3 regions of the Halomonas sp. CnH100-B genome follow, and region 3 is predicted to be linked to each of the others. Evidence: predicted binding sites of a transcription regulator. Region 3 holds the regulator's gene; each other region holds the start of a gene.

Region 1 (9,565 bases), 240 kb from region 3:
TGTGGGCGCTCATGCTCCCTTCGAGCCGGGCGTAGTAGCCCTACTATGGCGCTATAACGTGGTCACCTTTGGACTATTAATTGCGGCGCTAGCGGTGCTGCCCCGCGTGTTAGGAGGGTAGGGCGATGGAACGAATGAACTTTACCCACCCTATCCATTTGATAGTGGGGCTAACGCTTTGGAGCGTTTGGTTTGTGGCCGTGTATAGCGGCCTATCGGTGGCCTGTGCGGTGGCTCCGCCGCCGCCAGAGGCAAGATCACTCACGCTGCTCAACGCAGGTCTGGGCGGTTTTACTCTTCTCTGTGCTGCTGGGCTTGTGCTGTTGGCGTGGGGGTGCTGCCGCACAGCCAAGCAGCATCAGGGGCGTCAGCGCTTTCATGCCGTGGTATCCGGTTGGCTCTACTTGTTTTCTGCCTTTGGCGTGGCGTTTGCGGGGCTACCCATCATTGGCGTGCCGCCTTGTCTGTAACCGTGAACAGTGACTCGCCTGCTAATGACGACGCACCGCTCTATACGCTTCATGGCATGTGGTGCACCAGCTGTGCGCTGGCGGTAGAGGGCGCGCTAGCCCGCGTGCCGGGAGTCGCTGAGGCCAGCGTTCATTACCCTACTGCAACGGTATGGGTAAACGGCTCTCCCTCAGCAACCCAGTTGGCGGCGTTAGCCCCCGTGGTGAAACGGCTGGGCTATCGGCTGAGCGAGTTAGAGCCAGTGCAAGATGCCCAGCAGCGCTTAGCCCAAGAGAGCCGCTACCTCACGCTGCGCCTAATTGTAGGCGCAGTGTTGGGTATGTGGACCATGCTGGCGTCGCTGCTGATCTACGTGGGCGCGCTGCCCAATGCCACCATAGAGCTGGTCGTTGCGTGGGTGGCCGGTGCCTTTTCACTGCCCGTCGTACTCTATTCCGGCCTTCCGTTTTACCGAGCGGGGTGGCGCACACTACTGGCCCGACGCCCCGGCATGGATGTATTGGTAAGCCTGGGTGTGCTTGGCGCCATGGCGGTATCGGTAGGACTGCTGCTGTGCGGCTCTTCTGAGGTCTATTTCGATACTGCGGTGATGCTGATTGTGCTGCTTCTGGTGGGCCGGCTGGTCGAAACCCTGTGCAGGCAACGGGGGCTTAAAGCCTTTGATGCACTAAGGCTGCCGGAAGCTGATGTGGTGGTTTGCCAAGGCGGGCAGCGCGACACGCAGCCCGTCGAGGAAGTCTCCATGAGAGCCGTGATTGAAGTGCCTCCTGGTGAGCAGGTGCCCTTGGATGGCCTGCTGGAAACGCCCGGCTGGCTGGATACCGCCACGCTAACCGGGGAGAGCGTGCCGCGCTACCTGCATGCTGGGCAGCGTGTATACGCTGGCTGCCGCTATGCGGCGGGGCTAAACGCAGCGTCTTTGAAGGTGACTGTGACTGCCACCGTCGGCCAGCGGCGGGTGGATAAGCTGTGCGAGCAAATGCGCCGCGCCCAGGTAAAAAAGGGCGAATTGCACAAGCTGGCCGACCGCTTTGCCTCATGGCTAAGCCCCGTAGCGCTGCTGCTGGCTGCGCTGACACTTCCACTCGGGCTGCTATTGGGCCTTGGTCTAGAAGACGCTGCTGTGCGTGCGCTGTCTGTTTTGGTGGTGGCTTGCCCCTGCGCGGTGGGGCTGGCGGTGCCGCTGGCAAGCCTTGCCGGTAGCAGTCAAACATTACAACAGGGCATTGCGCTTCGCGACCCTGCTGCTTTTGAAACCCTGGCGAACGTACGCGGTATTGCCTTCGATAAAACCGGTACGCTCACCCGGGGGCAGCATCAGGTAGTGCACGCCGCGCTGCGCCAAGGCGAAGACCTCGCGATTTTTCAGGCGATGCTACGCAGCGCCGTCAGCCAAAGCGAACACCCGCTAGCCAGCGGTTTGTTGGATTGGGTGAACCAGGCTGAAACAGCAACGCCGCCCAAGGCACTTCATAAAGTACTTCATCTTGAGGAGCATCCCGGCAAAGGCCAGCAAGCAACGTTTCAAAACGGAGAGCAGTGGTGGTTAGGTAGCGCCGTATGGATAGAGCAGCAGCTTGGCGCGCCTTTGCCAGATAACGCCCAACACCCTGACTACGCCTTTGCTTCACAGGTGGTAGTGGCCAACAGCCGCGGTTGGCTCGCCACGCTCTACTGTGCCGACCAGCCGGTGAGCGATGCGAAAGCGAGCCTTGCCGAACTACAGCGCTCAGGGTACATCGTGGCGCTGATCAGCGGCGACCGCCAGGGGCCGGTGGGCTGGCTTGGCCTGCAGGTGGGGCTAGCAAAAAACGCGTGCTACGCCCAGCGTTCGCCAGAAGCTAAAGCGGCGCTGCTCAAAGGGCTGCCATCGCCCACGCTCTATGTGGGCGACGGGGTGAACGATACCTTAAGCCTTGCCGAAGCCGGGGTAGGCGTCGCCCCCATGCAAGCCAGCGAAGCCGCCCGCGAAGGAGCCGCCGCACAGCTGCTTTGGCCTGGGGTGAGCGGTATCGTAAGGCTATTGGCACTGGCTAAGCGCACCCGCCGAGTCATGGTGCAAAATCTAGTGTTTTCGGCACTCTATAACACGCTGGCGCTTGGGCTGGTGATCATGATGGCGGTACCGCCCTTGGCCGCCGTACTGGCGATGGCAGCAAGCTCGCTCAGCGTGACGTTAAATACAGCGCGCCTTGCGTGGGCAGAGCCTGACGAGGCTAGCGATAGCCCAGTACCTGCCCTAAGCGCTCAGCGTTCGATGCCACCCACTGAGGGTCAATCGCGCCCCACTGCTTAATGGTGTAGTGGCCAATGTTGTGGCGCTCGCCGTCGCCTTTTTCAAATACGCACTCAATATCCAATTCCCCCAAGGACGTAATGGTGTCTTGGGCGGTGCGCCTCGGCATGCCGGTGGCTTCCATCAGCGCGGGTACGCTGGCCACGCCTTGCTCAATCAAGTGGGCCACGTAAAGGCGGCGGTAAAAGCTGGATTTTGTTTTGCTGAGCGACATGGAGAGGGCGTCTTCTTAGTGATGGGTATTCCTGCAGTCTAATCAAATAAATCCCCCTGTGCCCGGGGCGGGCGAAAATCACGGGTATTCAGCCCCTGCTCGGTGCGTGGCTGCATGTTCCATTGGCGGCTAGCACGCTGAAACCGCTGGGCGATTAAGTCAGCAAATACCCCTTCTCCGCGAAAGCGCTTACCAAAGGCCGCATCGTAGGTTTTACCGCCCCGACACTGACGCATCAAGCTCATCACTTTGGCAGCGCGCTCGGGGTAGTGAGCCTCTAGCCACGCGTCAAACAGTGGCGCGACCTCGTGGGGCAGCCGCAGCAGCATCCAGGTGGCGGTGCGCGCCCCGGCGCGGCTGGCGGCTTCCAGAATGCGCTCAATTTCGTGGTCGGTCAGGCCGGGAATAATCGGTGATACTAGCGTGCCCACCGGTATTCCCGCCGTGTTTAGCTCGCGGATCACTTTCAGGCGTGCCTGCGGCGATGCCGCACGGGGTTCCAGCGTGCGCTTTAGGTTAGCGTCTAGGCTGGTCAAGCTCACGAACACCCGCACCAAGCGATGCTCCGCCATTTCTGCTAGTAGATCGATATCCCGCAAAATCAGCGTGCTTTTCGTCACTAGCGTCACCGGGTGGCGGCAAGCCAACAGCAATTCCAGTAAGCGGCGAGTGGTTTGGTAGGTGGCCTCTAGCGGCTGGTAACAGTCGGTATTACCGGAGAGGTTAATGGGGCGGCAAACATAGTGGGGGTGGCAAAGCTCCTCTTTTAAATGCTCCACCAGCCCGTGGCGGGCGATCAATTTGGTTTCAAAATCCAGCCCCGGTGATAAATCCCAATAGGCGTGGGAGGGACGCGCATAGCAGTAGACACAGCCATGCTCACAGCCGCGATACGGGTTAAGCGAACGATCAAAAGGTAAATCTGGCGATTTGTTCCAAGAGAGTGCGCTTTTACTGGCTTCCTCGCGCACTTCTGTTGCCAGCGAAATAGAGGCTTCTTCCTGCCACCAGCCGTCATCCTCTGCCACGCTGCGGGTAGGGGCAAAGCGGTTATGTGGGTCGTAGGTTGCACCGCGCCCTTTATGCACGGTAGCTCGAGAGGGATCCAGTGATGTCATCTGCCACCTCATACGTAGTATCAATATATGTTTATAAATACAGTATATGGGGTTTGCGCAGCACCGCAACCAAGCGGGCAGTACAGCCACGACAGCGCTAATGGTATTTTGGGAAAAGAGGGACGACTTACTTGGATGATGTCAGGGGAGGGCAGGCATTTCTGCGAGGACTAAACGTCGAGCATATCGTCGATAAAAACGTGCCCGATGCGTTCACACACTCTGGGTTAGAGCACTGGCGAATTTAGCAGGGGAGTATGCGGAGATTGTGAGTACGGAAGAGGCGTTGGCCTTTCTGTAAATCGTTTTACCACTCTCCGCTCCTGATCTGCGACGTTGTCTCAACCGGTGGATTGTAGATATAGCACCAGGCATCGCCATACTGTGTTGCCAGCACCGTCCGGTCGTACATCCCTTCTGCGGGAGAGTGATGCAAGTAATCTTCTAGCTCATCCAGTCGTGCTAGCTGTTCGGCGTTAATGGCATACACTTCCACCTTAACGCCTGTGGATGGCGTGAGCTTAGCGCCTGGGTAGGGGCCAAGGTCGTAAAGTGTGATTCCCGTTAAACGGTCTTGGCCCAGCATGTCAGCGCCGTTTAAACAATGATGATTGCGATGGCCGTGCTTTAACGTGCCGTATACCGCTACTCGCGGGCAGCGCTGAATAGACCGGTGAAGATGCTGCATGGGTTCACCTTTTCACAATGTTCAATAAGCCACGGCTACACGCCGATTGTCGACGGTTGAGAGCCACTCAATAGGCGTTGACCCAAAAGCGCCCTGGCAGTCTGCCAAGGCGCTGTGCTTACCTACCTTTTAACCTAACGCTTCTTCCGCACCGGTTTTTTATCACTGCTTGCTGGCTCAGCGCTATCGGCTTTGCGTGCACTGCTGGGAAAGTGCGCTCGTACTAACTCCAAAAGGCCCTGCGTAGAAGCGTCGAAGTCGGCGGCGTTGGCGTCGATGCGCTCGCTGATCTCTCCGGCGATGCGCTTGCCTAGCTGTACACCCCACTGGTCGAACGAGTTGATGTTCCAAATCACGCCCTGCACGAACACTTTGTGTTCGTAGAGCGCAATCAGCGCGCCCAGGTTTTTCGGCGTTAGCTCGTCGAGCAGCAGGGTGCTGGAGGGGCGGTTGCCGGGGCAGCTATAGGGGTCGAGCTGGCTAAGCTCTTTGCTGTCGCCTTGGCTGCCTTCCATAAAGGCGTTGGCTTGGGCCAGCATGTTGGTCAGCAGGGCGAAGTGGTGGTCTTCCACGCCCGGTTCCGGCTTGAGCGAGGCGATAAAATCGATGGGCACATAGCGCGTGCCCTGGTGCAGCAGCTGGAAGAAGGCGTGCTGGCCGTTGGAGCCGGTTTGGCCCCACACAATTGGGCCGGTTTTGTAGTTCACCGGGTGGCCGAAAATATCCACCGACTTGCCGTTAGACTCCATATCCAACTGCTGCAGGAAGGAGGGCAGCTGGTTGAGCGCTTGGTCGTAGGGCACGATGGCTTGGGTTTCCGCGCCGATAAAGTTGATGTACCAGATGCCGATTAGCGCCATAAGGACCGGCATGTTTTGAGCGAAAGGCGCTTCGATAAAGTGCCGGTCCATCTCATGGGCGCCTTCCAGCAGCTCGATAAAGCCTTCAAAGCCAATCGAGAGCGCAATGGGCAAGCCGATGGAAGACCACATGGAGTAGCGGCCGCCCACCCAGGCCCAAAACTCGAACACGTTCTCTTCGCGAATACCGAACTCCATGGCCGCTTTGCGGTTGGTGGACGCGGCAATAAAGTGCGCGCCCACGTCCGCGTCTTCGCCAGCGTTCTCCAGGAACCAGCGCCGCGCCGTCTTGGCGTTGAGCAGGGTTTCCTGGGTGGAGAAGGTTTTGGTAGAGACGATAAACAGCGTGGTGGCGGGGTCTAGCCGCGACAGCACTTTCTGTATATGGGTGCCGTCCACGTTGGAAACGAAGTGGAAGTGCAGCTCTGGGTGGCGATACTTCAACAGCGCACGCACTGCCATGTTGGGGCCAAGGTCCGAGCCGCCGATGCCGATATTGACCACATCTTTAATACGCTGGCCGTTATAGCCTTTCCACTCGCCGCTACGCACCGCTTCCGAGAACAGCTTGATCTGCTCGCGGGTGCGGGTGATTTCTGGCATCACGTCTTCGCCGTCCACATACACCGGTTCATCACCAAGATGGCGTAGGGCGGTGTGGAGTACCGGACGGTTCTCGGTCACGTTGATAATGTCGCCAGAAAACATTTGGGCGCGGCGCTGTACCAGGGCGGAATGGTCGGCTAGCTCGATTAGTTTAGCCAGCACTTCATCCGATACCTGATGCTTGGAGTAATCTAGAAAAAGGCCGCCGACGCGGAGGCTCATTTTTTCAAAGCGCTGCGGATCATTCGTAAAGTAGTCACGAATGCGGTCATTGGCGGTTTTATCGCGCAGGCGCTCTAGGGCCTGCCAAGTAACGCTGCGAGTGAGTTGAAACATAACGGGCGGTCCTGTTGTTTTTACATCTGTTTTACATCGTTATCGCTAACGGGGCGTGTCCGACCCTTGGCGTCGCTGTTATTTATGTAAAAATACTACATGTTGCGCGCTTGAGAACAACAGTTAGCGATCAATGGTAAGAAAAATGGTTAATAAAACAGCGGGGTGGTGGTCGTCTTGAATGTCTGACTGAAAAACAAAAGGGCGAGATTGCCTCGCCCTTAGTGTGCCGCTTTTAGCTGGCAACGGCTACTTGGGCAGCGCCACGTTTGATAAACGCGTAGCCCAGGCCGGTGATCAATGAGCCCACCACAATCGCGCCCAGGTAAAGCAGAGCGGGAGTAATGGCGTTAGGAATCAGCAGCACGAAGATACCGCCATGGGGGGCCATCAGTTTGGCACCCACCAGCATGGAGAGCGCACCCGTGACCGCACCACCGGCGATACAGGCGGGAATCACGCGCAGCGGGTCTTTCGCCGCAAAGGGAATCGCGCCTTCACTGATAAAGCACAGGCCCAGCACGAACGAGGCTTTACCCGCTTCTCGCTCGGGGGCAGAGAACTTGTTACGCGCCACGAAGCTGGCAATACCCATACCAATCGCGGGCACCATGCCGGCGGCCATGATCGCGGCCATTGGACCGTAGGTTTCAGAGGCCAACAGGCCGACGCCAAAGGTGTAGGCCGCTTTGTTGACCGGGCCACCCAGGTCGAAGCACATCATGGCTCCGAGCAGAATGCCCAGCAGCACGGCATTGGTCGAGCCCATGGACTCCAAGAAGCTGGTGAGCGCGCTCAGCACGGCAGCCACTGGCTCGCCAATCACGTAGATCATCGTCAGGCCGGTGACCAAGCTGGCAATCAGCGGGATGATCAGAATCGGTTTGAGCGACTCAACGCTGGAGGGCAGTTTTACGTAGCGCGTGACGGCGAGGGCCACGTAGCCCGCCAGGAAACCGGCCAAAATACCGCCGATAAACCCGGAGCCAATCTCGGCGGCCAACATACCGCCAATCATGCCGGGGGCAATACCGGGGCGGTCGGCGATGGAGTAGGCGATGTAACCCGCCAGAACGGGAATCATCAGCGCGAAGGCCGTGCCGCCACCAATCTGCATCAGCGCAGCGGCCAGGGTGCCTTCTTCCTGGAACGCTTCGATACCGAACACGAACGAGAGGGCTATTAACAAGCCACCCGCCACCACCATGGGCAGCATAAAGGACACACCGGTCAGCAGGTGTTTATAGACGCCTTTCTCTTTCATGCCTTTCTTGGCCGATGCGCCACTGGCGGCGCTGGTGCCATCTTCCACAACGGCGTCGGTGAAGGCAGCCTCCAGGGTCGGGCGCGGCTTTTTCAGCGCATTGCCGGTAGAGGTGCGATAAACCCGTTTGCCTGCAAAGCGTGAAGGATCCACTTCGATATCGCAGGCCAACACGACCACATCAGCGTCGGCGATTTCCGCTTCCGTGAGTTTGTTTTGCGCGCCCACCGAGCCTTGGGTTTCCACACGAATCTGGTGGCCCATGGCCTTACCCGCTTCGGCCAGCGCTTCGGCGGCCATAAAGGTGTGGGCAACGCCGGTGGGGCAGGCGGTGACAGCAACGATTTTTTTGCCGCCTGCGCTGCTAGTCGGGGCAGCCGCTGTGGCTGCCGGTGCACTGTAGATCGGCGCTTCCCGCTTAGCTTGGCTTAAAAAGGCGCTGGGGTCGGGCAGGGCGCTGGCAATAGGAGCCTGGAATAGCCGTTTGCCTTCGAAGCGCTCCGGGGCGGGCACGTGGTCGGCGGCCACGACGATCAAATCGGCGTTAGCAATCTGCTCGGCGCTGGCGGCTTGCAGCGGCGCAATCTCACCGTGCATCTCTACATGAACGTTCCAGCCCAGCCGCGTGGCGGCTTGCTCTAGGCGCTTGGCGGCCAGAAAAGTGGTCGCCATGCCGCTGGGGCAGGCGGTAATCAGGATTAGGTTCATCGCGTGGCTCCCTCGGTGTGGGTGTCGTCAAGACGCCGTACCCGGGTCTGTTGTTGGAGTGAGTCAAAATCATCGGCGTGGGAAGTGCCCACACCGACATGGCGTACCGCTTCGGCAGAAAGCGCCGTGGCGAAACGAAGCGTATCGTCGGGTGAGTGCTGGCTTAGCAGCCCGTGAAGCATACCGGCCACAAAGGAGTCGCCCGCGCAAACGGTATTGGTGGCGGTAACGGTCGGCGGCGTGGATTGCCAAGTACCGTGCTGGCTCACCCATAAAACGCCTTCTGCACCCGCTGAAATCAGCGCGTGCTCGATTCCACTGGCGTGCAGCCGCTCGGCGGCGGCTTGGCGCTGTTGGTCGCTATCAAGGGCGCTACCGGCCCAGTCGGCCAGCTCGGTTTCGTTAGGCTTGACTGCGGCAGGCCGCGCGGCAATCGCCGTGAGCAGCGCCGGTCCGCTGGTATCCACCCACAGCGGCACCCCGAAACCTTTCAGGAAGGCAAGCAGCTCGCCAAACGCGGGCTGGTCGATGCCGGGAGGCAGGCTGCCTGCGACCACCACGGCTTCAGGCGGCGCACTACTTTCAAACAGGCCGTTTAGTTTGGTGCGTAAAGCCTCCAGGTGGGCGGCTTCGATGGGCATGCCGGGGCCGTTGATGTCGGTTACACGGCCGCTCTGCTCAGCGAGTTTGGCGTTGATGCGCGTGTTGCCCGGCACTCGCACAAAGGCATCTTCGACGCCGTAACGGGGGAAGGCGAGGCTGAAAGGAGCGTCGTTCTCTTCGCCCAAGAAGCCGCTGACGATCACCTCGTGGCCCAGGCTTGCCAATACCCGCGCGACGTTCACCCCTTTACCTGCGGCTTCCAGCTGCGCGCCGGTGGGGCGGTTGACGTGCCCCAGCGTCAGCGCATCCAGATTGAAGGCAAGGTCCAGCGCTGGGTTGAGCGTAATACAGACAACTCTTGCCATTAGCTGGCCTCCAAGGCGTCGCGGACGTCGTCGCTG
Region 2 (9,565 bases), on a different contig from region 3:
CCACCAACGCCATTAGCTGGCCGTGGCACTTGGCGATGCGCAGCACCTTGATTTCCGGGTCGTCGGCCAAGCGGTCGGCGTAGTGGCGGGCGCGCTGGGTGATGGTGGCCAGCAGCGCGGCTTCCCGCTGGGCGACGGCCAAAGCGAACTGGCTGACGTGCTCGAGCTCGGTACGCTCCAGCGCCTCGGCCAGCGCTTTGGTGGTTTTGTTCTGACCATCCCGGGTGAAATGCAGGTGGCAGATACGGGTTTGAATCGCCTCGCCAGCCTGCACCGGGGCGTTCTGGCTAATCACGATGCTGCCTCGAAAGGGCGGCTCGTAGGTGTCGTTGCCGCTGTTCTTCACGCCACGGGCGCGTATCGAGCGGCCGTTAAAGGCGGTTTTCAGCTCGTCCCAATCGAACTGCTTCTGCTTGGCGCCGCCTTCCTGCTCGCGGTCGGATTCGATCAGCACCACCGGCAGGTTGCTCACCTGGGCAAAGTTACGGCTGCGGGCGGGCATGGTGGCCTTGCTGGGGTCGAAGCCCTCATAATCGCGCCGGCCGCACAGCTTCCAGAGGAACTCGATCAGCGTGGATTTACCCGCGCCGGCTTCGCCCACAATCTCCAAAAACGGGAAGCTGCCCATCTCGGCGCGGATCTGCTCGGCCAGCAGGCTGCCCATCCAATACGCCAGGGCCACCACGCCCCGGGAGCCAAACGCGCCGAGTAGTTGCTGTGTCCACTCGGTGCTGAACGCCTTGCGGTCGGGGTTGATGTGTAGCGATACGGATTGGCTCAGGGTTTTCAGCTGGCGGCGGGGGCCAAGCTCGAAAAAGTCCTCGCTGTTGATCGGCACCACCTTGCCACCGGCCACGGCAAGATCGCCGAACACATACGCGCCGTGCTCCTTGCTGTAGCCGATGAAGTCGATAGTCTCGACGGTTTTGATGTTGCCGATCTGGTCCTGCAGCAGGCTATCGAGCTGCTGGCTGGTTCCTGTCCATACCGCGCCCGGCGCAATGCCCAGCAGGCGCTTTTTGTACTCAGAAGCCGAGGCCAACTGGCCGCCGCTGAAGGTGTTTTTGATCGGCGGGCGGCCGTCGGGAAACTCCACGCGGTAGTAGTACCAGCTCTCATCGGTCACCGCGTTGGCCTGGTAGTACAGCGCCGTGGGGAAACAGGTGCAGATGCGCTTCACGCTGCCGGATTGCTCCAGCGCCGCATCGCGCAGGGCGGGGTCGATCTGCCGCTGGTCTTCGCCGTCCAGCCCATCGGCGCGCAGGGCGCGGTCGAAGGCGTCCATGTCCAGCTTCCACCACCACAGTTGGCGTTTGAACTCGAACCAGAACTCCCGCTGTTCACGGCGCTTGTACATCAGCAGCGCTTTCGCCATGGCCGTGGGGGCCAACAGCAGGTCGCCGTGGTAGCGGTAGGTTTCCTGGTGTTTCTCGGTCAGCTCGCCGCGCTGGTGGGCGTCGTTCCAGTCGTGGCCACCGTGGGGGATCTGCGCCGCATGGCACTCCCAGCCCGCCGCCCGGGCGCGCTTCACGTGCTTATGGGTGGCGTTGTGGCCGGCGCGGTTGTTATCCAGCGCCCATACCAACGTGGGCCGGCTTGTGCCTGCCTCATGCGCGGCATCGGAAAGGGCGTTCAACGCCTCATCGGGGTAGTTGCCGCAGCTCATGGCGGAAACGGCCGCGATGCCGTGGTGGTAAAGGGCGATCGCATCGAAGATGCCCTCTACAATCCACACTTCCTCAGCCGCTACTAAGTCAGCAGCGGTGAGAGCAGGCGGGCACCACCACTGGCCTTTGTAGCGGCCAACGAAATTGGCCTTCTGTTTGCCGAAGCGCTCCGGGTTATCCAGCAAGCGCTCCCAGTAAGCGCCGCCGGGCAGTGCGAAGCGCACGGTGGCGGTACCGCCGATCTCCGGCTTCCAGTAGCTCTCTTGGGTGTACCAGCCCTGAATGCGGGAAAGCTCGAAGCCCCGGCCATCGCGCAGGTAGCCATCGGCCACCGGCGTGGTAGAGGTGGCCTTCTCGTTCGCTTTCGGGCTGTAGCGCTCGCTCCAGGAGCAGAACAGATCCGGGAACAGCGCTTTGATGTGGATTTGCGCGCCACAGTTGTTTTCCCGCCCGCATTTCAGCATCCACGGCGCGTCGGCGTTGATGTACGCCTCGCGCTTACCGCACTCCGGGCAGCGCACCCGTTGCAGGTAGGGGCCGCGCTCAATCGCCTCAAAATCGCTGATTAAGCGCGCAACAATGTCCTGGCGCAGCGATGAATTCACGCTCGCCTCCTTATTCAACAAATGGATGGGGCTGGGCTTGGGGCTAGATCACGGCACCGGCTGGGCCGTGGGTGCCCCCTTTCGGCCGGGCATAACACACAGGCCGAAAGGGGCGTGGTGGCCGCGGGGGCCTTGGGTGATGGGCAGCTCTCTGCATCGTCTTAACCCTCATAACGTTCGTCATTGGCGGCTGGGCGAGTGATGTCCAATTGCATCTGCTGGATCAGGCGAGGCGCGAACGGCAGATTCACCCGGGCGTTGGGGATATCGCTCGGGGTTAGGGTGTGCAGCACCTGAAACCCCGCCTTGCCTCGAAAGCCGCACTCCACGTTGCGGCACTCCACTACCCCTTCGCGGTACACCGGTGTTAGCCCCTGGCTGTTGCGTACCCGCATGTTGTGGCCGCAGTGGGGGCAGGGCATACGGTGCTTGGAAGCGGTCGACATCAATGGTTTCTCCCTACCGGATAAAGGGCGCGGCCGCGGCCGGTGAGCCCTTGGGTGCCTTTGCGTAACCGCCGCCGCAGTAGCCATTCGGCGGCGTCGTCCAGGCTGGTTAAATCCTGCTGTTCACATACCTGCTGCAGCGCGGCCTCTAGCTGGTCGTTCAGCGGAAGACGTAATTCGCCGCGTGCCGGTTGGTCAGCCATACCTCAATGCTCCTTGAGGGCCTCAAAAAGCCCTGCCTTTACGACGCCTGCTGGGGCACAGTGCTAAGTGAGAGATCCGCAACGCCCAGCGTCTCTAGGGCTTCCTTCAGCACCAGTTGGCGCAGCAGCGACGCCCGTTCGATACCGGTGTAATCCACCAGCGCATCGATCAGTTGGGCCTCGTACTGATCCAAATTGAGAGCGGCGTAGCGGGTGCGCACACGTTTGGGGTCCTGGTACATGGCAAACATCCTTATGCAAGCAGGGTCATTCGGCATTCAGCGTGTCTTGGTCGTACTCGGCGATGCCGCGCAGCATCAGCATCCGCGCCGTGGCGGAGAGGGTGCGCATTTCCAGCTCGGCGATGCGCTCCAGGTCGGCGCGCTCGTCTTCGGTCATGCGGGTCAGTACTGTGCTGGTGCAGCCTTTAGGGGCATAAATTGGCTTTGGGGCAATGGCGTTGGTCGAGGTCATGGGGTAGGCTTCCGTATCAGGTTGAATAACTTTGGCCGCAGCGGTTTAGCGCTCGTACAAGCGCACCAGCTTGCGCTGCAGGAAGTGCTCATCCATGTGGGTGCGCAGTTCGCACAAAGCGTCTTCCACCTGTTCGAACGGCGCGTTTTGGGCCAGCATCGTGGCAGCGAGCTGGCTCACCGCCTGGGCGGTGGTGCGCTCTTCCAGCGCTTCGAGATCGGCCAGCGGGTTAGGCTTCTCGGTGCCCTGGGTCAGTGCCATTTCAATGGCATCGCGGATATGTGGCGAACAACGGTCTAGATCTACCTCTACCCCGCGAAACAGCACGGTGGTGGAAGGCGGCAAGATGATCGTGGCAATGATGGTGACCATGGCAGTGGCTCCCTTTGCTATGTGTATCGAAGTGAAAGACATGAATAGAATGGTTCACAAAAATGAACCTGTCAATAAGGATGGTTCATAAAAATGAGCATTGGCGAACGCCTGAGAGAAGAACGTGAGCGGATTGGGTTGAGCCAAACGGCCCTTGCGCAGATTGGGGGTGTAGGAAAAACCACCCAGATCAAATATGAAAAAGGTACCAGCAGCCCTGATTCTTCCTACCTTTCCGCCGTTTCTGATGAAGGCGTAGATGTCTTTTACGTGCTCAAAGGCCAGCGTTCAGGAACTGCCACTGCTCAACCTTTAGGGGTTGCGTTAAGTGAACCATCGGCAGAGCTTTCACCCATCAAGATGTACGACATCGAAGCTGCTGCGGGCGCTGGTCGTAGCTTCGAAGGTGAGCCGATTAAAACCACCCTTCATTTTCCTAGCAGCGAGCTGGCCGAGCAGGGGCTAGACCCTGCCCAGGTGGTGGGCATCAAAGTGCGCGGCGATTCGATGGACGGCACCCTGGCCGATGGCGATTGGGTGCTGGTGGATCGCAGCAACCGTGACCCTAAGCAGGAAGGGGTTTTTCTGCTGCTGGTGAGTGGCGAGCGACGGATTAAGCGGGTGCAGCGGTTAGCGGGTGGTGCGCTGTATCTGATTAGCGATAACGACCATTACCAACCGGAAATGATCAAGCCGCAGGATATGCACGATGTGGAGATCTTAGGGCGGTGTGAGATTCGGATTGGGCGGGTTGTGTAACTGTAAAACCATGAACACATAAAGGCAGCTATGAGACTGCTGAAAGATAATACAGGGAGGTAGGGATGAGCGTTTTAACCTTTGATTATGAAGATGCGAAAGGGAACGTTAGCACGCGTGAAGTCAGCCAATGGAGTGAAGATGGTTGGCTGTTAACGGGCATCTGTTCAAGCGATAACCGCCGTAAAACGTTCAGGCGAGACCGTATTCAGGTGGTTCATGAAGGCGGCGAAAGTCTCAAGCCTATCTCCATGCCTCAGCACCTTGTCGATCGTGCAATTACGGCCAGCAAAAAGCGGTCGGACTCACTGGAAATTCTCTTTACTGGGTTTGCAAAATCGCGCCGGGCAGAGCTAGAAGCTGCTGCAGCGGAGTCAGGCATGCGGGTTTGTAAAACCGTCACGGTGGGCCTTTCTTTTGTTTGCGGTGGACCGACGGCAGGGCCGACCAAGCTGCGGAATGCTCAGGCGAAAGGTGTCCCGGTATTGGATGAGGCTGACTTTTTGAAGCTGTTGGAAACTGGCGAGATGCCAGAGTGAGACGCGAAGCAATTAAAATGTTGTAACTGATTCGTGAGAATTAGCATAGCCTGTTTAAACGACAATATCGAGATTAACGATGATTAAAGTATTAAAATGCGCAGTTGCATTTTTTTTTGTTTTTTTCGCATGCTTAGCACTTGCGGAAAGTGGTGAGTCCAGCAGTGGGGGTTATGCAAAAGATTTCTTTTTGGCAATAATTGATGTTTTAAAGATTCCTGTTTCTATAGTGCTTACCTTGTGGTTGGTTAAAGGTAGGTTGCGGCTGTTTATAATGAAAGATCTTGTGGCTAAAAGGCTTAATGAGCTTGATGATATCAAGAAGAAAGTAAGAAAAAAAGCTTTGCATGCATTAAATGAAATCAATGATTTAGGCGAGATTCCCCCTCATGTTTTTATTGACGAAAGTGATTTGTCATTTGCGGAAGAGATGCTATCTGAAATAGAAGACGAAGCTGTTCACGCCGAGAGGGGGTTGGCATCGGTTTCGGTTATATCTAGTCGCTTTTTCAGTAACTTCAAAACTGAATATATGAGGTTTAACAGAAGAAGCGAAGGATCTTTCAAAGTTAAGAAGCTTGAGTTTTATTATTTGTTGCACAGCAGTGTTTCTTACATAGAGTTAAACGCTGCAAGGTCAATGGAAGTACCTAACGAGGTTTCATTTAGTGAAAAAAGTGAATTTGGCAATAAAGCCTGGCCATTGATAAAAAAATCTGGAGTTGGTGGGATTAATGGCGTTGATCAAGGCGCAACAATTACCCCATACGACTATCATTTCTCTCATTATTTTTTTTCTGTATTTGATTTTCATATATTGAATAATTTTTACTTAGCAAATAAAGTCTTTTTTTCAATGTTAAAGGACTGTAATATTTCTTATTTTTACTTCATTTTTAATGGTTGGTATGTGCCGAATGAGTTTTTTATGGATGAGAAGGCAGATTTTTTTAACCATAGAAGACACTTGAAATTCATTGCGGTGAAGCCTCAGATCTCATTAAGTGCGATAAATGAGGCGGATAAAGATCAGTTGGTTTTGTTTTACTCAAACCTAGATGCACACTATGTGTTTTTAAAGAACTCTAATGCCTCTGAAATTAGACAGTGTTTTGAAAAAGCTTTTGGGTTTCCTGCTGAAGAAGTGAGAGTGATGAGAGACTTAGAGGTGGTTAGTGTTACTGTGAAAAAAAGATACGCAGTTGCTTTATATAAAAGAAATGTCTTCAATATATCCTATAATGCATATTTAAACTCTGAGAAAGGTTTTTTTGAATTTGCACGTTCATCTATAAAGAAAGGCTCACCTCTAGCTTTATATGTTTTTTTAATGATGCTGTATAAGCTGCTGTGTTCATTTCTTTCGTTTGTTTTTTTAGTTTTCAAGAAATATTTTTTGCCATGTTACTTTTTTGTAAAAGGTCTGGTTTCTATTGTTTTTGCTAAGTTTTTTAAAATATTATTTAAACCACTCATTTGAGTTTATAGTAAAGTGTGTTTTTTTAGCCGCCCCCTCATCCGTATACGCCTTCATCAGCTCATCCCAACGCGTCGTATAGCGCGGGCTGCGGTTCGCGCAGCGTAGGTGCCAGGGGGCGTTCTTTTCCGGTAGGCCCAGGCGTACCGTGCCTTTTCCCATCTTCTCGTTCAGGGCGTCCATGGTGGCCATTAGCTTTTGGCTGCGTTGGCGTTCTTCTTCTGTTTGTGGCGTGTCCATCAGGCTGAGCTGTTGGCGGTGCTGGTCGGTGAGGTCGAGCATCATCACCCCGGCCTTTTTGTAGGCGTATTTAGGGCGGTAGATCTTGCGCAGCGCCTCTTGGGCGGCGTGGAGGATCTCGCGGGTGTCCTGGGTGGGGCGTTCCAGTTCCACCACCACGCTGGGGCAGTATTGCGGCAGGTCGGGCCGGAAGCGGTTGGTTTTCAGAAACACCATGACGGCACGCGCCAGGCTTTTCTGCTGGCGTAGTTTTTCGGCGCCGCGTTGGGCGTGGTGGCGGATGGCCCCTTGCAGGTCGCTGAGCTGCTGGGTGGTTTGGCCGAACGATCGGCTGGTCATGATGCGCTGTTTGGGTTCGTGCAGGTCGTTCATTTCCAGGCAGCGAATGCCGCGTAGTTCCAGCGCCGTGCGCTCTACGTTTACCGAGAACTTGCGCCGCAGGCGTTTGGCGTCCGCTTCGCGCAGATCCCAGGCGGTTTTGATGCCCATTACCTGCAGCCGCTCGTTCAGGCGGCGGCCGATGCCCCACACGTCGCCCACGTCGATTTGCTCCAGCAGGTGCCGCGCTTCGTCGCTGTCGGCGTGGAGGATGCACACGCCGGGGTAGCCGGGGTGCTTTTTGGCGATGCGGTTGGCGAGCTTGGCGAGGGTGTGGGTGGCCGCCACGCCTACACACACGGGAATGCCGGTATAGCGGCCCACTTTCCAGCGCAGGGTTTTAGCGTGGGCCAGCAGCGCCTCTGGCGTGAAGCCATCCATGCGCACGAACATTTCATCAATGGAGTAGGGCTCGACCCCGGCGGTCTCCTCCTCGAGCACGCTCTGCACCCGGTGAGACATATCGCCGTACAGCTCGTAGTTGGAGGAGTAGAGAATCACCTCGCCGCGTTCGACCAGGTGGCGCACATGATGGGCGGGCGTGCCCATTTCCACGCCCAGGGCTTTGAGCTCATTAGAGCGGGCGACGATGCAGCCGTCGTTATTCGAGAGAATGCCCACCGCCCGGCGCCTTAGCTTGGGGTTGAACACGCGCTCGCAGCTCACGTAGAAGTTGTTGCAGTCCACCAACCCGATCATGTCGCCTCCTTAACCCTTGTTAAATGCTGTTCGTTTATACAGTATTAGACATTAGGGAGGCGACAGGCAAACGCTAATATACGTCGCTGAATATGGAGCTAGCACAGGGCAACAGCATGCGAGTGACCTATTTGGGGCCTGCCGTGGTGGGGGTGGAGCACCCGGCGGTAGCGGAGATGGACCGGCGAAAATTTCCGCCGACCTGTTTTCTGGTGGAGATCAGCGAGGAGGCGCACCCAGGTGGGCCATGGATGGAAGGCGACGTGCTGGTGGTGGACGAGGCACGCTCGTATGGACACGCGGATCTGGTAGTGGCGGAGGTAGAGGGCGAGTACCGGTTATTCAAAACCCACCGCGTCGGCAGCCGCTGCCGCCTGTTGCCGCCCTCGGGCGGGGAAGGGTGCTTCATCACCGCGAAGCAGTTTCGTGGGGTGGTGGTCAGGCAGGCGAGGTGTTGGGCGTTGTAAGAAATGACTTACAGGTTTTGTAGTCAATAGCTTACATCATTGTCTGAGCGGATTTGTCATAGTGAGAGCGTCGCCTAAAAGCACGCGTTGCGGGATCGTTTCGCCAGAAGATTGCGGCACTGATACCCCCGGCCATGGAATGGCTGGGGGTATTAATCTGACTCCCGATCCAGATTGGTTCACGCGCTACCTGTGTGCTAGGTTATATTAAGAAAATATCCGTGAACCTAATACAGCTAGGGGTAGGGATGAGTAAGAGATTGGATATAAATTCTTATGAGCGTACTAGTGATATTCTTGAGATCGTAGATACTCAAACCCCTACCGCAGTGAATGCCAATAATTTTGTGGCACTGATAGGAGATTACCGCTTAAAAGATTCAGAACCTCATTTAAAGTGTTTTTGTGAAAAAAAGAAAAAAGATATATGTGGTCAAAATCACAGAAATGGATATGTTGTTGAGTTAACTGATGGAATCAAGTCGCTCCTTGGAAGTACATGCGTTAAAGATTTTGATCCAGAAGGTGAGCTAAGAAGGTCAGTGGTTCACTACGACAATAAAAAGCGGTTCTTTGAAAGAGTTAGGTATGTTAATCATTGTTTCTATGATAAAGAAAAGATTATAAATAAAATAGAAGCAGAAGCTCAAAAGATAAGTGGTGTGAATAAATATGTTTCTGATTTGATAAATTCTTTACCTTCTGGTGCTGTTTCAAAGCTACAGGAAATGGCTAAATCAGGTAGGCGATCTATAACTGTGGATGTTAGGAAAGTAGTTGAAGAAAAGAGCGAAGTCACAGGTAAAGTCGAGAAGGAAGTAAGTGTCCTCACGCATACATTGGATGAGGTTCAAGGGTTGAACATTTTTAACCATGCATACAGATTGAATCTTATTGATGAACTGGAGAGAAAGAAGGGTCTCATAAGTCGTTTGGAATACACTGAACACAATTCTTCAGCGAGATCCGTGGCAAAGCTGCATAATGAACTTTTAGAGATTGACCCTTTGTGTGAGCGAGTAAGGAGATACTGTTCAGAAAAAATTATGTTTGAGCATTCAGATACGAAATTTTTTATCTATCTAACATCTGATCACAGCGAAAGAGTTCAATTGTACCGGATGTGGAGCTTTAACAAGTTCGAGGCTCCTGTATCTCCATCTAAAGCAGCACAAAAAATATCAGAAGCTGATTCTGGGATAATTGAGCAGTTTAATGCGACGAATTTGATAATAGCTG
Region 3 (9,565 bases):
CCATCGTGCGGGTACTGGTCGCCAGCGCGCACCGCCGTGATGCGTTCGAGGCGTGTGATTTCATCATGGATTATTTGAAAACGCAGGCACCCTTTTGGAAGAAAGAGCACTCTAAACAGGGAGCTTACTGGGTGAAAGAGCGCGACACCGACCAGCAGGATGCTGCTCGGTGGTAGTACTCAAGGCTCGTCGTTCAGCTCTTCGATGGTCGGCATTTCGGCGGCCATGATCTGCAGGTGCACGTCCGGCATATGCTGTAAGTGGTTCGCTAGCCAGTGCACCAGCCTTGGCTGAAGCGCATGACGCAAATCGGCCAACGTATCTGCCGGGATCTCGTCGAGCTGGTCATCCAGCCACTCGCTAAAGCTATCTTCGTCCATGGGGCTGGCGCCGCTGGCATCTAGCATCAAGCGCCCGATCCGGCACCAGCCGGTCTCTGTGGCAGCGACCGGCAGAGCCAGAAAGAGGCTGCCCCGGCGGGAAGAGGGCTGGCCAATATCCAAGCCGGGGTGGGGCACCACGCTATTTTGGTTGACGATGCAAGGGGGCTGCGGATAGCGCGTCTCGCAGCGCAATCCCTGGTGGTCGAGCACGAGCATGTCACCATTTACCGGTGCCAGCGGTGCTTGAATACCTAGCTCTTCGGCCAGCGCCTGATGCGCCGCTTGGTGGCGAGCCTCGCCGTGCACCGGCAGTAGCATTTTGGGTCTGACCCACTGATAGAGCTTTTTGAGCTCTTCCTGAGCGGGGTGGCCGGTGGCGTGAAGCTCGGGATGATTCGTTTCATCGAAGAGCGTGACATCGAGTTGCAACAAACGTTTTTTAAGCTGCTCAATGGGGCGCTCATTGCCCGGAATGGCTTTGGCAGAAAAAATGACGCTATCGCCTGGCTCCAAGTCGACGAACGGGTGGCGCCGCTGGGCCAAACGCTGTAAAGCGGCGCGAGGTTCGCCCTGGCTGCCGGTGGCAATGATCACGACCTCTTCGGGGGGGAGGTAGCCAAGGTCGTGGGCGGGCACTAGGGGCGGAAAGTCGTCCAAGTAGCCAAGGCCTCGGGCCACGCTGACCATGCGCTCCATCGAGCGGCCCATCAGGCTAACCCTGCGGCCACATGCCTGGGCCGCTAAGCCGATGGCCAACACCCGCGCCAAATTACTGGCAAAGCAGGACACCACCACGCGGCCTTTGCAGGCTTTTAGTGTGGTGGCCAGTGCCTTGGCGACGTCTCCTTCGCTCGCCGACTGTCCCGGCATGGGGGCATTGGTAGAGTCACCCACCACTAGATCCACCGGCGCCAAGGCCCGAAACTGTGCCGCACTGACCGGCGCACCGATGAGCGGCGTTGGATCGAGTTTCCAGTCTCCCGTGTGCAGGATGCGGTAATCTCCCGCTTGCATCATGATGGCGCAGCTTTCGGGGATGGAGTGGGTAACGCTGAGATAGCGAAGTGTGAATGGACCGCTCTCCACCGCGTCCCCTGGTTCGATGATCTGAATCGCTGCGCTACTGAGCTGGTGTTCGGCAAACTTGTAGCGAAGTAGTCCCGCCGCCAGTGGCGTGGCAAAGATCGGGCAGCCCCATTTAGGCCACAGCCACGCTACGGCACCGATATGGTCTTCATGGCCGTGCGTAATGAACAGCGCCTTAGGTACGATCTTGAGCGCTTCCAAGGTATCCGTGTTGGGTACTTGAAGCGGGGAGTTCGGCAGGTCTTGGCGAATCATCATGCCGCAATCGACGGCGATCCACTGATCGTCGTATCCATACAGCGTGAGGTTCATTCCAATTTCGCCACAGCCACCTAGCGGCAGTAGGCGCAGAGGCGGGCGGCGACGGGGACGAAGTTGAACGCGTGATGGATGCATCAGTTATGAAAAGCCTAGAAAGTAATACCTTAACTATACGGGATGCGGGGGGCGGGTAACAATCATCGCGGCACCTGTCCACGGTGCTTCATCATCCGGCTTACGTTACACTAAGGTCGCTACAGAGTTTACCTGCCGCCCGGCAGGTGCTTGGCGAGCGTGCCGTTAAATACGTTAAGAGTGTTTGTGATGTCTCATTATTACCGGTTAGTTGTTTCCTGCCCAGACCAAGTGGGCATTGTGGCGCGTGTCTCAAGCTTTATTGCTCAGCAGGGTGGTTCCATTACCGAGGCAAGCCAGCACTCGGATTTAGAGACTGGCCGCTTTTTCATGCGTTATGAAATTCTGGCGGACTCACTCGGCATGTCGGCAGAGGCGCTGCGTACCGCGTTCGAACCCGTCGCTGCGGAGTTCGATATGCAGTGGTCGCTGGTGGATACCGAGAAACGCCGCCGCGTGGTGTTGATGGTATCCCGAGAGTCTCACTGTTTGGTCGACTTGCTCTACCGCTGGCAGGCAGGGGAGTTGGATTGCGATATCGTCGGCGTGATTTCCAACCATGACGATATGCGTTCGCTCACCGAGTGGTACGGTATTCCCTACCATCATGTGCCGGTCGATCCTGCCAACAAACAGCTGGCGTTCGATCAGGTGCAAGAGCGGATCGACGCGGCCCGTGCAGACTGTGTCGTGCTGGCCCGCTATATGCAAATACTGCCGCCCTCGCTGTGCGAGCGCTATGCAGGTCGAGTCATCAACATCCACCACAGCTTCCTGCCGTCGTTTGCCGGTGCCAAGCCCTACCATCAAGCCTATGAGCGGGGCGTGAAGCTGATCGGTGCGACATGCCACTACGTGACCGAAGAGCTGGACGCCGGGCCGATCATCGAGCAAGACATTCATCGGGTCAGCCACTGTCATACGCCTACCGACCTCGTTCGGTTTGGTCGCGACGTGGAGAAAGCGGTGCTGGCTCGCGGCTTGCGTTGGCACTTGGAAGATCGCGTACTCATCCACGGTAATAAGACGGTCGTCTTTAGTTAATCGATTCTGGGGGCGCTATGTCCTTTGCACAAAGCGTATTGGCACCGTGGGCGCTCGTGATGAGTGGGTTGTTGTCACTGGGTGTGATGGGCTGGTGCGTTTGGCTGCGCCCCTGGCAACCTCTTCTGGATGATCCGGCGCTTCAGCACCGCTGGCTGGCCGCAACCCTGATCGTCATGCTGTTTTGGCAGCTACGCGCGCAAGCGGTGGATTGGCTGACGCTGCATTTGGTCTTTACGGTGCTGATGACGCTGGTATTCAAAATGCCGTTAGCGCTTATCAGCAACCTGATGATCAACGTTGCCATGGTGGCGATTGGACGAAACGACTGGGCCCTGCTGGGGGCAAACGTGCTGGTCACCGGCATCGTACCTGCCATGGTGACAGGCGTAGTGTGGCGGCTGGTTGATCGCCGGCTGCCGGATAATTTGATGGTCTTTCTGTTTGCCTGCGGCTTTTTTGGTGCGGCGCTGTCGACATTGGGGGGTGGACTGTCGGCGGTGGCGCTCATCCTCATGGCGGGCACTGACCCTGAAGCCGTGTATCTGGCTCAAGAGTATGCCCGCTTTTTACCGCTGCTGATGCCTTCCGAGGCCTTTATTACGGGGATGCTGCTCAGCATCCTGCTGGTCTACCATCCGAACTGGGTGGCCACGTTCAATGACCACCGTTATATCGACTCCCAGTAACGCAGGCGAGTGTATGCAGAGCGTCGGTGAGGATCAGCCCAGTGCCTGACCGTTGCCTCCACGAATTACCCCAACGCCGACGCCTTCGATATCCAGTTGCTGCGTGCGCAGATCGATCTCGATGGGGGCAAAGTCGGCGTTCTCGGCAATCAACGTCACTTGATGCCCCTGGCGTTTAAAACGCTTGACCGTGACTTCGTCTTCTAGTCGTGCTACCACGATCTGACCATCCCGCACGCGGTCGGTACGGTGAACGGCCAGTAAGTCGCCTTCCAAAATGCCGACATCTTTCATGGAGAGGCCGCGTACCCGCAATAAATAATCGGCCTTGGGAGTGAAGTACTCGGCAGGCAACGGGCAGTAACGGTCAATGTGCTCGGCGGCCAGAATCGGGCTGCCAGCGGCCACTTCACCAATCACGGGCAATCCGTTGGGGAGAGGGTCAGCGGCGACCGATGCTGTGGCAGGGGCTGGCGTATCGGCAGGTTCCAGCGGCTCTTGATTAGGCAGACGGATCCCACGGGACGTATTACGAATAATGCGAATGGCCCCCTTGCGCTCTAACGCGCGCAGGTGCTCTTCCGCTGCATTGGGAGAGCGGAAGCCAAGCGCTTTGGCGATTTCGGCGCGCGTTGGCGGATAACCCAGCTCACCCATGGTCTTAACGATGAAATCAAATACGTGCTGCTGACGTGCTGTGAGTGGACGCGACATACCAAACTCCAAAACAGTGAAAAGACAGTAGCTACATGTCGGCTTAATCAGTATGTGGTTAAGTATACAGTATGTTGCTCTGTCCAGTACATGGCGAGGACCACGAAAGCTAGACAAACATGAAACCCGTCAATGACTAGGCACGAATTGGATAAGAGATTGAGCCAGCAAAGCGAATGGCATAGTATTCAGCGTTGTTTAAAACACCTGTTTTTTGGAGGGCGTTATGGCCCAGTCGGATACGGTAACGCGTATTTTGGATACGGCAGAGGTGCTATTTGCAGAGCGAGGCTTTGCCGAGACGTCGCTGCGCAATATCACTAGCAAGGCGCGGGTCAATTTGGCCGCCGTGAATTACCACTTTGGTTCCAAAAAGGCGCTGATTCAAGCGGTGTTCGCCCGCTATCTCGATCCGTTCTCGGCGCGCTTTCATACCGCACTGGATGAACTAGAGGCGCGCTACCAGGGCCAGCCGATTCCCCTAGAAGTGTTGCTGGAAACCATGGCGACCACGGTGCTCGCCGTTCCCGCCGAGCGCAATAGCTTAAAAGTGTTCATGCGACTGCTAGGGTTGGCCTACAGCCAAGCGCAGGGACATTTGAGGCGTTACATCCAGCAGCAGTATGGTGATGTGTTCACCCGTTTTACGGAGCTGGTGCGCAAAGCGACGCCGGATCTGCCGGACGCCGAGCGCTTCTGGCGGCTACACTTTATGTTAGGAACGGTAATATTCACGCTGTCAGGGCTGGATGCACTGCGCGATATTGCTGCCAAGGATTATCAAGAGCAGGTCACGGTGCGTGATTTGGTGCGACGGCTGCGTCCTGTCGTAGTGGCAGCCATGAATGCACCGTTACCCGCTGTGGTTGAAGAGGGTCACCATGGTAACGCCCAAGCTAGCTGAGCTGCCGCCAACACGCGGGGGTTGGATAGAGATCGATACCCAGCGCCAGAGGCTGTGCTGGTGGCAAGGGAACGACATTCAGCATGAGTGTGCGATTTCGACGGGGCTGGCAGGCGTGGGGCAGGAAGAGGGTAGCGGTCAAACACCGCTTGGCTGGCACTATGTGCGAGCGTCGATTGGCCGCGGTTGTCCGGATAATGCCGTGTTTCGTGGTCGCCGCTGGACAGGCGAAGTCTTTTCGCCAGAGCTTGCGGCCGCGCACCCCTCGCGCGACTGGATTTTGACGCGCATTCTATGGCTGTGCGGGTTGGAGCGGGGTGTGAACCGCGGAGGGAGCGTGGATTCCCAGCGGCGCTATATTTATCTGCACGGTACCCCCGAGGACCAGCCCATGGGCGAGGCCGCTTCTCACGGTTGCATACGCCTGCGCAATGACGATTTACACTTATTATTCGACCATGCCCAGCCCGGTACGCCGGTTTGGCTTCATTAAGCCCATAGATGCGGCGTCCTGCCAGAATTTTGACACGCTAAGCGGTTAGTCTAGAATGGCGCCCTTTTTTGTTGGACTCACCACCATGACGCAACCCATCGGCCCGGTCATGCTTGACCTAGAAGGGCCACAGTTATCCAACGCGGAAAAGCGCCTGCTAAAAGATCCCGCCGTGGGCGGTGTGATTCTGTTTGCCCGTAACGTCGAAGACGCTTATCAAGTTCGCAAGCTGTGCGAGAGCATTCGGCGTGTGAGAGGCGATTTGCTACTGGGGATCGATCAAGAGGGGGGACGTGTCCAGCGAATCAAGCAGGGCGTTACCCGGTTGCCCGCCATGGCGCGTCTTGGGGAGCTGTTCGCCAGCGACCCAGTAGCAGGTTTGAACCTCGCCAAAGATACCGGCTGGCTGTTAGGCATGGAAATGGCCGCCTGCGGTCTGGATATTAGCTTCGCTCCCGTATTGGACGTGGAAAGTGGCGTGTCAAGCGTGATTGGTGAGCGCAGCTTCAGCAGTGACCCGCTTCACGTGGCCAAACTTGGTCATGCATTTGTCGAGGGCTTGCATGATGCCGGCATGGCCGCCGTGGGTAAGCACTTTCCCGGCCATGGGGGCGTGGCGGCAGACTCCCACGTGGCGCTACCCGTCGATGACCGAACGCTGGCGGAATTGAAAGCCCGCGACCTCGTGCCGTTTCGCGAGTTGGCGAGTGTCTTGAATGGCGTCATGCCGGCCCATGTGATCTATTCGGCTTTTGACAAACGTCCCGCCGGATTTTCGCCAACATGGCTGGGCATGCTGCGTGAATCGCTCGGGTTCAAAGGGTGTATTTTTTCGGATGATTTGAGCATGGCCGGTGCGCACGAAGCCGGTGGCCCCGCGGAGCGCGCCAAGGCAGCCCTGGCGGCTGGCTGTGACATGCTGCTGATATGTAATGATCGTGCGGCGGCTCTTGAAGTCGTTCACGCCTGTGACGGGGTGTTGAACAAACGTCCTGCCAAATTACGTTACGGCCGCGCAAGGCCAGAGCTCGATGCTTTGGCTGCGCTTGGTCGCTGGCGGCGCACCCATGCCAAGCTCGACGCGTTGGCACACTGATTTTTATACCGTTATCTTTTTGAAGGCTTTGTGGAGAAGTAGCATGTCCAAGTTGGATACAGAAGCGCTTGAATCGCTGGATTCCATGCGTGAGTTGATGGATAACGCCGACTGCCTGATTTCGCAAGAACAGGTAGAGCGGGCGCTGGATCGCATGGCAGAGGAGATCACGCGTGACTTGGGCGACAAGCTGCCGGTGTTTTATTGCGTTATGAACGGTGGGCTCATCACGACGGGGCACTTGTTGACACGTCTGGGGTTCCCGCTAGAGGTGGATTACCTGCACGCCACGCGGTATCGGAACGAACTGCGCGGTGGTGAGCTTTTCTGGCGCGTCTCGCCTGAAGTGCCCATGGCGGGACGTCATGTGGTCATCGTCGATGACATTCTGGACGAAGGGGCGACGCTGGCCGCCATCCTCGAATACTGCAAAGAGGCGCAGGCCGCCAGTGTCACGACCGCCGTACTGGTCGACAAGCAGCACGACCGTAAAGCAGTGCCGGGTCTAAAGGCCGACTACTGCAGTCTGGAAGTGGCCGACCGTTACGTTTTCGGTTTTGGTATGGATTACAAAGGCTATTGGCGTAACGCCCCAGGGATTTTTGCGCCTAAGGGCATGTAATACAAAGCGTTGCCTAGCGGGGCGAGAAGCGCCTCGCTAGGCCCGTCTCCGCGATCATGCGGGTCGAAATCTCCTCCACGGAAAACCGCGTCGTATCGATGTAAGGAATGTGCATCGTTCGATACAGCGATTCCGCCTGCTCTACCTCCTGCAAGCATTGATCCATCGAGCTATAGCGGCTGTTGGGTCTGCGTTCATTGCGAATGGCCGATAGCCGACGGGCATCGATGGTCAAACCAAACAGCTTGTGTCGATGGGGTGCCAATGCTTTGGGCAGCTTGAGGTGGCCGTCTTCGTCCAGATCGTCCTCGGTCAGCGGGTAGTTGGCTGCACGAATACCGAATTGCAGCGCGAGATACAGCGACGTGGGGGTTTTTCCGCAGCGAGAAACGCCTACCAGAATGATGTCGGCTTTGTCGTATTGGTGCGTGCGTGCACCATCGTCGTTATCCAGTGCAAAGTGGACCGAATGGATGCGATCCATGTAGACATCGTCACTCCCGATGGAGTGAGTGCGACCGACGCTGTAGGAGGAGTGGGTTTCCAGCTCCTGTTCGAGCGGCTCCAGGAACGTCGAAAAAATATCCACTTTGAATCCTGACGCCTGACGAATGACGTTCCGGATGTTTTGATCCACGATGGTATCGATGATGATGGGGCGGTGACCGTCGCGGATAGCGGTGGACTCGATGATCTCGGCCAGTGCTTGGGCTTTCTCTACCGTATCGATATAGGGTTTGGTCAGCATGTTGATCTCGACATCGCTGAATTGGGCCAGCAGGCTGCGTCCCAAACTCTCTGCAGTGATGCCGGTACCATCGGAAATGAAAAAGGCCGTTCGCTTCATAGACTGTTCCGCCAGCTAAGGGTGCATGATGCGTCTATTGTGGGCTGCGTCTGCCGTCAGCACAACGCTTCACCGCCACTACATAAAACGGCTATATCAGTGAGTTGTTGTAAAAATCCTCCACTCCCTTCGCTGTTAGACCAATGGCGAATAGGAACGCGTGGTGCTAGGGTGACAGCGTCTAACAGTGTCGCCCTATGGGGTTGCAACAAAGTCTGAAAGCGAGGGGGTTGCGTGGAAGAGTACATTCTGTGGTTCGATCAGCTAGGTATGGCAGACGTCGAACGCGTGGGTGGTAAAAACGCCTCGCTGGGCGAGATGATTTCCAATCTGTCGGGGGTTGGCGTGACGGTGCCCGGCGGCTTCGCGACCACTGCCCACGCGTATCGCGAGTTTCTCTCCCATGAGGGGCTGAACGACCGCATTAATGACACGCTCGCTCGCTTGGACGTTGACGATGTCAAAGCCCTGGCCGAAGCCGGTAAGACGATTCGTCAGTGGATCATCGATACGCCACTGCCTCCCGCTTTCGAGGCCGCGCTGCGCGATGCTTACGAAAAGCTCCAGGCTCAGCACCCCAGTCTGAAAGTCGCCGTTCGCAGCTCTGCCACTGCAGAAGATCTGCCGGACGCCTCTTTTGCAGGGCAGCAAGAGACCTTCTTGAACATCGAAGGGTTTGCCAATATCAAACACGCCGTGCATGAAGTGTTTGCTTCGCTGTTCAACGATCGCGCCATTTCCTACCGCATTCACCGTGGCTACGCCCATGAAAACGTGGCGCTATCAGCAGGCGTCCAGAAGATGGTGCGCTCTGAAACCGGTGCTTCCGGCGTAATGTTTACACTCGATACGGAGTCAGGCTACCGCGATGCCGTCTTCGTCACGGCCTCATGGGGGTTGGGTGAAACCGTGGTACAGGGGGCTGTCAATCCCGACGAGTTTTATGTGCACAAGCCCACTTTGGCCGCAGCTCGCCCGGCGGTGCTGCGCCGCACGCTGGGGTCCAAGCTGATCAAGATGGTTTATGGGCAAGATGCTAGCGCCGGTAAGTCCGTCGACACCGTCGATGTACCTTTCAAAGATCGCGGTCGCTTCTGTATCAACGATGAGCAGGTGATGGACCTCGCCCGTCAGGCGGTGACCATCGAGCAACACTACCAGCGCCCGATGGACATCGAGTGGGCGCTGGATGGCGACGATGGAAAGCTCTACATCGTACAGGCGCGTCCGGAAACCGTGGTGTCTCAGCAGGAGGGCGGGAAGCTCGAACGCTTCCAGCTACGCGAAAAGG

What was found. Region 3 encodes LexA, which represses DNA repair genes until DNA is damaged. Its sites were predicted from a motif close to TACTGTNTANNTANACAGTA; they were not measured.
Region 1: a site for LexA is predicted at 4,125-4,144, ahead of NH398_RS13525 (PA0069 family radical SAM protein). Genes of this name have one in related genera too.
Region 2: a site for LexA is predicted at 7,884-7,903, ahead of NH398_RS05740 (Y-family DNA polymerase). Genes of this name have one in related genera too.

Annotation. Positions count from the first base shown of each region.
Region 1 is NZ_JAMXRX010000005.1:269,998-279,562, reverse strand. It holds gene ctaD (cytochrome c oxidase subunit I) at 1-121, shown strand, start outside; gene NH398_RS13540 (hypothetical protein) at 126-470, shown strand; gene NH398_RS13535 (cation-translocating P-type ATPase) at 461-2,767, shown strand; gene NH398_RS13530 (winged helix-turn-helix domain-containing protein) at 2,688-2,981, opposite strand; gene NH398_RS13525 (PA0069 family radical SAM protein) at 3,020-4,099, opposite strand; gene NH398_RS13520 (gamma-glutamylcyclotransferase family protein) at 4,407-4,787, opposite strand; gene pgi (glucose-6-phosphate isomerase) at 4,922-6,589, opposite strand; gene NH398_RS13510 (PTS fructose-like transporter subunit IIB) at 6,825-8,561, opposite strand; gene pfkB (1-phosphofructokinase) at 8,558-9,529, opposite strand; gene ptsP (phosphoenolpyruvate--protein phosphotransferase) at 9,529-9,565, opposite strand, start outside.
Region 2 is NZ_JAMXRX010000002.1:458,460-468,024, forward strand. It holds gene NH398_RS05695 (toprim domain-containing protein) at 1-2,272, opposite strand, end outside; gene NH398_RS05700 (ogr/Delta-like zinc finger family protein) at 2,434-2,718, opposite strand; gene NH398_RS05705 (hypothetical protein) at 2,718-2,921, opposite strand; gene NH398_RS05710 (hypothetical protein) at 2,960-3,163, opposite strand; gene NH398_RS05715 (hypothetical protein) at 3,189-3,395, opposite strand; gene NH398_RS05720 (hypothetical protein) at 3,441-3,767, opposite strand; gene NH398_RS05725 (LexA family transcriptional regulator) at 3,861-4,526, shown strand; gene NH398_RS05730 (BRCT domain-containing protein) at 4,592-5,065, shown strand; gene NH398_RS05735 (hypothetical protein) at 5,145-6,545, shown strand; gene NH398_RS05740 (Y-family DNA polymerase) at 6,525-7,859, opposite strand; gene NH398_RS05745 (hypothetical protein) at 7,976-8,326, shown strand; gene NH398_RS05750 (hypothetical protein) at 8,575-9,565, shown strand, end outside.
Region 3 is NZ_JAMXRX010000005.1:33,554-43,118, reverse strand. It holds gene moaE (molybdopterin synthase catalytic subunit MoaE) at 1-176, shown strand, start outside; gene NH398_RS12460 (ribonuclease J) at 180-1,781, opposite strand; gene purU (formyltetrahydrofolate deformylase) at 2,055-2,909, shown strand; gene NH398_RS12450 (energy-coupling factor ABC transporter permease) at 2,927-3,598, shown strand; gene lexA (transcriptional repressor LexA) at 3,632-4,312, opposite strand; gene NH398_RS12440 (TetR/AcrR family transcriptional regulator) at 4,539-5,216, shown strand; gene NH398_RS12435 (L,D-transpeptidase) at 5,194-5,709, shown strand; gene nagZ (beta-N-acetylhexosaminidase) at 5,795-6,805, shown strand; gene NH398_RS12425 (hypoxanthine-guanine phosphoribosyltransferase) at 6,849-7,427, shown strand; gene NH398_RS12420 (pyruvate, water dikinase regulatory protein) at 7,441-8,274, opposite strand; gene ppsA (phosphoenolpyruvate synthase) at 8,509-9,565, shown strand, end outside.